Regions from separate parts of the Sporosarcina sp. P29 genome, predicted to be linked through region 2. Evidence: riboswitches for the same ligand, from Rfam matches in the RefSeq annotation. Region 2 holds a riboswitch; the other holds the start of a gene.
What was found. A riboswitch is a leader RNA that binds a small molecule or an ion and turns the genes downstream of it on or off. The one in region 2 is predicted to bind cobalamin.

Region 1 (4,938 bases), on a different contig from region 2:
TATCGCCAATGAAATCCGGTGCCATTCCGTCGCTTTCATATCGCTGAGCTGATCTTTCGTTTTATAGCGTTCGATCACATTATTCTTGATGACTGCAAGATACGCCTGGTAATCGTCAGGATAGCCAATACGGCCGAGGCCTATCGGATACCAGTCGCCGTTTGTGTTCCCTGCATGCGCAAGAAACGGCTTGCTCAGCAACGGATCAGACTCTGCGATATGTTCATCTTGTTTTTTCCACGCAATGATTTGTTCGATGGTGTGTAGCAACGATTCTTCTTTTTCAGGTGTCGCGAACGCAACAGACGGCAAAAGTACTGCCGTCATCATCACAACTGTCACTAGCCATGCATAGATATTCCTCATTCCGTCACTTCGCTTTCCTTACCATTCTTTATTCCAATTCGCTTCGCTATCACCTGAACTATCATGTCCGCCAATATCTTTACCATAATGAAGTGTGTAGCGAACGCGCACTACATCTCCATCGAGGAAATAGGCGTCCGAGAATCCATAGTTCGGGTAATCGCCATTGACGCTGTACATCCAGCCGGAGCCGTTAGCGAAATCGAATTCACTTAGGCTGTCTGGTGAGTAGATGTCCCGATTTGAAGTGGTGGACACCTGCTCGACTACTTCCCACAGATCATCAGGAATATGGAGTCCGTTCAACATGCCTGGCTTACTGACGTCGCGCAAATAGAAACTACTGTCGAGGTTTCCAGTTTTACCGTATTCATAACCATTATTGCGCAGTAGTTGATCCAGAATATAGGAACCTCTTTCGCCTTGGTGTATATCCATCTTCGTCGGCTTGATGAGATAGGGGATTCCTAATACGGAAGCTTCTAGACTGATCGTTACTTGTCCGATGACACCGTCTTCTGCTGGCGCTACTGATGTAACCGTGAATGTTTCGGTCACCGTGCGCCCTTCATCGTCCCATACTTTAATCGTGACGTTGTTTTGTCCCGTCTGCAATGTCAGTTTATAACTCGTTTTCGAGCTGTCATCCCAGGTGAATGGAATATTTTCCCCATTAACTTGCACTTGGACGTTTTTCCCTCGAATGCGTTCACCTGAAGCGGTCACCGGCCAGACATTAATCGTCTTAATATCCCCTTTGACCGTGCTACCTGACTTCAGATCGGTCACTAGTTTCGGTGCATCCGGATCGACTTGTGGTTTTTCGTTCACATTCGGATCTTTATAGGTGATTGTATACTGCCGTTCCAATTGTTCGTCTTCATATTGTCCAACGACTTTGATAGTGTTCGTTCCATTGATTAGCTGCACACTATAATTCGTGCCATCCAACGATTTTGCCAATTGATCATTGACGGTAATCTTAAGGGGAACATCCACCTTACTCGCGGTCGCTTTCGCGTAGAATGAAAACTCTGCACTATTTGCTTGTTGGTCTTTTAAGTCGGTTTTCAATAAAATAGTGATTTTTTCTTTCTCATAAATCACCGTGTAGATTTGTTCCGCTTTCTTCCCATATAGCTGCGCGGTGAGCTTAAGAGTGTTTTTTCCTTCAGCTAATGTGGCTGAATACGCATTTCCTGCTAGCGGTTTAAGTTCCTGATCATTACTAAATACTTTAAGCTTCACATCTTTTTCACCTTGTGCAGCTGTCGCGTTGAATGTCAGTATCTCTTCAATCACCGTTTGATCTTTTAGGTCCGTCGTAATGATGATGTCGTCACTATTTAACATCACACGATACGATTGACTGACACGGAGTACCTTCTTATCTGATTGTTTGTAAGTAACTTGGAATTGAATATCGTTCATACCTTCAATTAATGTGATTCCGCCTGTAAAGTCATTCAGCTGCTTACCATTTAGCTTCACGTTCATTTCCTGGGGAATGAGTGAATCGTTTAAGTGGTTTACAGTGACGACGTATTGTGGGTCGGTAACTGTTTCGTTGTTTTTAATGTTCGTCGTAAAGTAGCGATTTTGTCGGTCCGCGACGTCGACAATTTCTATCTCTGGATTCGTGTTCGGTTTAGTTTTTTCTGGTAGGGGTTTATTGTTGCTGCCCGCAGGTGTTTGGCTCTTGTCATTCGTATTCGTTTTCGGTGTGTTATCTGGTGCATTGGTAGTTCCTGGTTTGTCGAGTGGTTGATTTTGTGGTTCCGGTTGGATATTTTGATTATCTTGGGGCTTTTCTTCCGGTTCCTCTTTTGGCTTGTCTGTATTAGTCGGTTCTTGTGATTTTGATGAATCAATTTCATCGGTATCACTCTTTATAGTTTGATCCGGTTCGGTGTCGGAAGGATCACTCCCCCCACCAGCTAATTTCAGCGAAGAAGCCTCTACTTTTTCATTGAAATTAAATGTAGCGGCTTGTTCATGAGAAATCGTCGCATATGTAATCGTGCTAAATAGGAGTAAAACGATGAGGCTGTAATACATATAGTTTTTATATTTCATGAAGGCTGTCTTCGTTTTTTTCATCCAACTCGTCCTTTCTTTATTTGTAAAGGTCTCATCTACGCAGCGTTTTTGAATTCAAAAAGTCCCCACCTCCTGAATGAGATGGGGACCATGTATGTTCAATAATTAAACTGCACAAATTGAATGATACACAAATCACCCTTTACCGGAAGGTGTCATGCTTACATACTTTGGCAAGTCTCCTGACTTTAGGGCTTATACTCTCCCTATTACAGTGGCCGGACCGCTCAGGATTTTCACCTGATTCCTATTTACTCTTTGCATACTAGACAAAGAACCAAAATACTCTATGTAACTGCTACTAAGCATATAGTTTTTGCGGGGTAAAATCAATAGACGGTGTAAGTACATCGCGCTATTTTATCTACACTTCAATTGCTCCCTACCTTTACAGTAGTTGGAACTCGATGATCTGGACGCATGTCCTATGGGCGGGCGGTGAACCCGATTGAGGCGTAGTAATTCTTACACAACAACTCCGCCCCTTAATTGAGTAAAAGTTAATCCTTAATTCCATATTTTACATTATTTTTTATATCTACTAGTTGGAAATTTGTTACCTCTTCATTTATATATATTTTCAACTAGTCATATTCCTTCTTAGTTTTATTTATATATATTTTATATTGATTCACTAAATCCCAAACGTTAAAATCCATAATCAAATAAAGAAAGATCTCACCGACAGACACTTGGTTATATTCAGAATGATTGGATTAGTCTTGTAAGTACATGCAGATAATGCTACATTGATGATGTCGCTCCCTATCCCACTTGCTATTGTCTAGTAGATTTGGAAGTGTAAATTTTAAGTGGATTGAATAAATGGAATAAATACTATAGAAAATTTTTATTTTTATAAGGGGGATAATTAATATGATACACATCGGTAAACATGATCATGTTGGAAGTTTTTTAAGAACAGATGCCATTAAAGATGCGAGAAAAGCCTACATAAATGACGAATTGACGGCAGAGGATCTTCGGCAAGTGGAAGATGTAGAAATTGAAAAATTAGTAAAGAAACAAATTGATTTAGGAATAAAGGCAATTACAGACGGTGAGTTTAGACGTTCTTGGTTTATGCATGACTTTTTCTGGGGCTTAGGAGGAGTTTCATTTGAAGCAGTTGAAAAAGGTTATGATTTTGTCGGACAAACAACTAGGGCGGAATCCTTTAAAGTAACAGATAAAATTTCGTTTGGAAATCATGAAATGGTAAATGATTTAAAATTTCTAGCCGACTTAGTTGAAAAGTATGGGGATGGTTCACAATTTGCAAAGTATACGATTCCTGCACCAACCATGTTTTTCCAACGAGTCCTTTCAGAAAAGGAAAAAGAAATCTATCCAAATATCGAGGATTTAGCAGCTGATATAATTAAAGTATATCAAGACGCTATTCAAGCATTCTACGATGCTGGTTGTAGATATTTACAGTTTGATGAGTGTATCCTATCCGCATTGGATGATCCAAAACTAGCAAATATTATGGAGAATTTCACAGGATTAAAATTAACAGACACAACAGATTTATTTGTAAAAGTAATTAAAGAGTCATTAAAGAATAAACCAGAAGATATGATTGTGGCGACACATATGTGTAAAGGAAACTATAAATCTGCTTATTTATATACAAGTGGTTATGAAACTGTTTCTAAGTATTTCGATGAGCTAGGTTATGATGTGTACTTATTGGAATATGATGATGAACGTTCAGGTGGTTTTGAACCGTTAGCGAACATCAAAAATGAGGATACACTAGTGGTATTAGGGGTTGTGACTTCGAAAACTCCCGAATTAGAAGATGCAAATGCGATGAAAGAAAAAGTGAAAGCAGCTTCGGAGCATTTCCCATTAGAACGCTTATTAATATCACCACAATGTGGATTTGCAAGTACAGAAGAAGGAAACAGTCTATCCGAAGAAGAGCAATGGGACAAAATGGAACATATTATTAAGCTGTCTAAAGAAATCTGGTAATACTTAAAAACTTTCAATTCTACGTCAAAACACACACACTCTTTACTTTTATGTGAAAAGCGTGTGTGTTTATTTTAGGTCCTCAAGAAATTCCTCGTAACTGTAATTCATTTATTTGAACTCCTTTAATTAGCCCAATATAGGAATTGGATGCAAATTCTTATGCAAGTATTTGGCCCGTTTGATGCACTGTCCTTATCACGCAAACGCACCCGATTGTACAATCAGTCTTTGTTTTCATAATAATTCTATAAGAGTTGAAACTACGAAGTAAGTCAGGAGTCCCGCAACAAAATAAAGAATGTTTTTCTTCATAACTTATTAAGAGGCCAATTGTACAATCAAGTTAGCCACCTAAATTCAAACAAAAAAATGCCACTATAAAATTCGTGTATCATTGAAGTTGCGAGACTAACAATGAGAGGAAGTTTTATAGTGGCACAACTTGAGAGTACCATACAAAACCGTAAAAATAAACACCTATCAGCT
Region 2 (4,938 bases):
TCGAGGTTCCGTTTCAATCCTACTTACCAAGTGAGGGTACTTACATCACCCACTGACATTGCAAGGGGGTGGCGTCTTCTAACTAGTCCCTGTGTAGCGCAAAACCCATCATGAACTCCTATACATGTTGCTCTATATCCATCTCGCTACGAACAAAAGACAGTCCGAGAAATCGTGTTGATTTCTTGAACTGTCTTAAATTCGTTATTTTACCGCTACTACGCCTAACTTTTCTCGTGCCTGTACAGTCGCAATCACCATATTCTTCAATGCTGCAACAGTCTCCTCGCGCTTTCTCGTCTTCAAACCACAATCCGGATTGATCCAGAACTGGTTAGGCTCGAGAACTTCAAGACCTTTGTTGATAATTTCCGTCATCTCTTCGACTGCAGGGACGCGTGGGCTATGGATGTCGTAGACGCCTAGACCGATTCCTTTGTCATAATGATACTCATTGAAAGCCTCGACCAAGTCGCCGTGACTACGTGAAGTTTCGATAGAGATTACGTCTGCATCCAGTGCGCTAATCGCTTCGATAAAGTCGTTGAAATCACAATAACACATATGCGTATGAACTTGCGTCGTATCCTCCACTGAAGCAGTAGATACGCGGAATGCATTAACAGCCCAATCTAGATAGTGTTTCCATTCAGTTTCCTTCAATGGAAGACCTTCGCGAAGTGCTGGCTCGTCGACTTGAATCATATGAATACCAGCTGCCTCAAGCGCTTCAATTTCCTTACGCAAAGCAAGTGCGATTTGGTTTGTCACTTCTTCTCTGGACAGGTCATCACGAACGAATGACCAATTTAAAATGGTTACAGGGCCCGTAAGCATTCCTTTTACTTCATGATCAGTAAGAGATTTCGCGTAAACAGATTCTTCAACAGTCATTGGCTTCGTGAACGCAACATCTCCAAAGATAATTGGTGGCTTAACACAACGTGAACCGTAGGATTGTACCCATGCTTTTTCAGTAAAGACAAAGCCGTCTAACTTTTCACCGAAATATTCCACCATGTCCGTACGTTCAAATTCACCATGCACCAAGACATCAAGTCCCAAGTCCTCTTGAATATCGATCCATTCTTTAATTTCAGCATGAACGAAGTCTTTGTATTGCTGATTCGTAATTTCGCCTTTTCTCCATTTATTCCGTGTAGCCCGTACTTCTGGTGTTTGTGGGAAACTACCGATTGTAGTAGTGGGAAGGAGCGGCAATTGGAATTTTTCCTGTTGCTTTACTTTACGCTCCGCGAAAGGAAGATTCCGCTTACTATCAGAGAGTAGACTTCCGGAAGTCGCTTCACGCACTTCTTTATTATTGCGTGCGGGAAGGGCGTTAAATGCAGTCAATGCTGCTTCACTGTTTTCAAATACATTAGTGAATTTTTCTTTTCCGTATTGTAGAGCTGTTTGAATAGCTTTTATTTCTTGCAACTTCTCGTCGGCGAATGCTAATGCGTTCAAGATAGTTGGATCTAGTTTCTGTTCCGAGCGAGTCGTCACAGGTGAGTGGAGCAAGCTACATGAAGGTTGAATCCACAATTTATCAAGTGAGACTTGCTGATGGATAGTTTCAGCCAATGTTAGTTTTTCATGTAAATTTGATCGCCATACGTTTCGTCCATCTATAATCCCTGCTGCAAGCACTTTGTCTCCAGGGAAACCATATTGCTTCAGATATTCTAAATTTTTCTCGCGTCCGTGGACGAAATCGAGACCGATCGCTGCAACTGGTAACGCGATTGTTTCTGTATAATGTTCTACTGAATCGAAATATGTCTGTAGAAGAATGTTCAGTCCATTCAGATTCTTCGTCAGCTGTGAATAAATTTCTGTAACGGTCTTCATTTCATCTAAGCTAATCGATGTACATAGAATTGGCTCGTCGATTTGAACCCATTGTACACCTTCATCCTGTAATTCCTTTAGTACTCTTTGATAAAGTGGAATCAGTTGTAGGATGATGGATGGTACATCTTTATCTTCAAACCCTTTAGATAATTTAAGTAATGTATAGGGGCCAAGTAGAACAGGTTTACCTTCAATACCTAGTTCTTTCTTTGCTTCACGATAAGCAGCTAGCGGTTTGTTTTCAGTCAGTTCAAAACGCTGACCTTCGTATTCTGGCACGATATAGTGATAGTTCGTATTGAACCATTTTGTCATTTCGGAAGCGACTGCCTCATCATTACCACGAGCCATCGAAAAGTATGTCGAAGTAGAAACTTGTCCGCCTTTCCAGTTATACCGTGAAGGAATAATTCCGAACATCGCAGACGTATCCAGTACGCGATCGTACAATGTAAAGTCGCCTACAGCAATGACATCAACCCCAGCATCTTGCTGTTTCTTCAAGTTCGCTAAGCGAATCTCTTTCGTTGTTTGAAGAAGCTCATCTTCTGAAATCTTCTTTGACCAAAATGCCTCAAGTGCTCGTTTCCATTCACGATTTTCACCTATTACGGGATAGCCCGCTATGCTGCTTTTTACCATGGATAATTTCCCCCTTGAATTTTTTTGCAATAAAAAAACATTTCTAGGGGAAATGTTAGAAATGCGAGTACATATAAAATAACATGCTATAAATAACATGCGTTTATAGACTGCGTCTGTCTAACACTTCCCTATTCACCGTAGGATTAAGCGTCATGAAAAATAGGCAGGTGTCTGGCTGGACGCATCAGCGTCTTCACAGTGGCGGGACCGCTCCGAGAAAAGGATTCCCTTTTAAGAAATGAAAGTATTTTCATTCCACCTACTTTTCAAACTATTCAATTCAGATGATTGTCTCTAAAGCTATCACATGCAAAATAGTGTGTCAACTTGCTAACAGAATTTAATCAAGGCTACTTTTTTAAAAAATAGTGAACTTAAATAATGAAACGGAATAATAGCTCTACTGTTATATAACTGTTGAAAATAGCACGTATTAAATCCAAATAGCAATGATGTGGAAATTTTCACAATTCGGTTGAAAGTATACTAGACTTTAGGTATGATATGTACTAACACGTCTTCAATCGAAGAAGTCATTGGTCTTTTATGTGTCGATTTTTGATCGACAGGCTATGGGGTGTTGCCGAATACTAGACGATGATAGGTGTTCATCGCTATATGTTATACAACAGAATAGCGCAAAAAATATTAAGGGGTGGCTTTTATCCATGACAAACTATGAAAAAGTAGGTAAATTGCAAGTCGCAACAGAACTATATAACTTCGTTAAAGAAGAAGTTCTTCCGGGCTTAGAAATTCAAAATGAACAATTTTGGACAAACTTTGATTCGCTCATTCATGAACTTGCTCCTGAAAACAAAGCGCTATTAGAAAAACGCGATGAATTGCAAAAGACCATTAGCGAATGGCACCAAAATAATAAAGGCGAGATTGATTTCGCTAAATATAAAGAGTTTTTACAAGAGATTGGCTATTTAGAGCCAGTTCCTGAGGACTTCAAAGTGACAACAGCTAACGTTGACAATGAAGTCGCAAACCAAGCAGGCTCACAATTAGTAGTACCGATTGATAATGCTCGTTATGCATTAAATGCAGCGAATGCTAGATGGGGAAGTCTATACGATGCACTTTACGGATCGGATGTAATTAGTGATGAAGCGGGTGCTGAAGCTGGTGTTCAATACAATCCGATTCGTGGACAGAAGGTTATTGATTTTGCCAAGAACTTATTAGATCAAGCAGCACCTTTAGCTGAGGGTTCTCATGCAGACGTAACAGCTTATAAAATTGTAGAAGGTAAACTTCAAGTGACGCTTGAAAGCGGTAACACAGCTCTATTGCAAGATGAGTCCAAGTTCGTTGGATATAACGGCAGTGAAGACGCGCCGACTGCTGTATTGTTAGTGAATAATGGGTTGCATATCGAAATCGCAATCGACAAGAATAATCCAATCGGTAAAAGTGATAAAGCGGGCGTGAAAGATCTAGTACTTGAAGCGGCACTTTCTACGTTGATGGACTGTGAAGATTCGATTGCCGCAGTGGATGCTGAAGATAAAGTTGGCGTATACCGTAACTGGCTTGGTCTAATGAAGGGTGACTTGGAATCTACATTCAAGCGCGGTAGTAAAACAGTTACAAGAAAACTAAATGCCGATCGTACGTATACTGGTGGTGATGGCAAGCAGTTGACGCTGCGTGGTCGTTCATTAATGTTCGTACGTAACGTAGGACACTTAATGACTAACAATGCGATCCTCGACGAAAATGGCAACGAAGTACCTGAAGGCATCTTGGACGGTGTTCTTACATCTTTGATTGCTACGCATAACTTTAAAGAAAACGCAGAGTTTAAAAACTCGCTTCACAAATCCATTTACATCGTAAAGCCGAAAATGCATAGTCCAGCTGAGGCGGCATTTGCAAACAAACTATTTGATCGTATTGAAGATCTACTAGGTGTTGAGCGCAATACGATTAAAATTGGGGTTATGGATGAAGAGCGCAGAATGTCACTGAATCTGAAATCTGCAATTAACGAAGTGAAAGAGCGTATTGCATTTATCAATACTGGATTCCTTGATCGTACAGGTGACGAAATCCATACATCTATGGAAGCAGGCCCAGTCATTCGCAAAGCGGATATGAAGACATCTGAATGGCTATCTTCTTATGAATCTGCAAACGTGGCAGTAGGAATAGGAGCGGGTCTACCTGGACACGCGCAAATTGGTAAAGGAATGTGGGCTATGCCTGACTTAATGGCTGCGATGCTTGAACAGAAAATCGCTCATCCAAAAGCGGGAGCGAGCACTGCATGGGTTCCATCACCAACAGCTGCCATTTTGCATGCATTGCATTACCATGAAGTAAATGTTAAAGAAGTACAAGCCGGAATCGATAGTTCAATTGATTACCGCGATGGTATCCTTGATATTCCATTGGCACCTAATGCGGACTGGTCTGCTGAAGAAG

Region 1: it holds a riboswitch for cobalamin, as region 2 does, so the genes downstream of both, CSV68_RS15265 (DUF4430 domain-containing protein) here and metE (5-methyltetrahydropteroyltriglutamate--homocysteine S-methyltransferase) in region 2, are expected to answer to the same signal.

Annotation. Positions count from the first base shown of each region.
Region 1 is NZ_PDYX01000028.1:13,874-18,811, forward strand. Features, by position in the region: gene CSV68_RS15260 (prenyltransferase/squalene oxidase repeat-containing protein) at 1-366, opposite strand, end outside; gene CSV68_RS15265 (DUF4430 domain-containing protein) at 385-2,466, opposite strand; cobalamin riboswitch at 2,622-2,763, opposite strand; gene CSV68_RS15270 (5-methyltetrahydropteroyltriglutamate--homocysteine S-methyltransferase) at 3,343-4,449, shown strand; gene CSV68_RS15275 (IS30 family transposase) at 4,882-4,938, shown strand, end outside.
Region 2 is NZ_PDYX01000001.1:330,628-335,565, reverse strand. Features, by position in the region: gene metE (5-methyltetrahydropteroyltriglutamate--homocysteine S-methyltransferase) at 205-2,499, opposite strand; cobalamin riboswitch at 2,648-2,780, opposite strand; gene CSV68_RS01565 (malate synthase G) at 3,171-4,938, shown strand, end outside.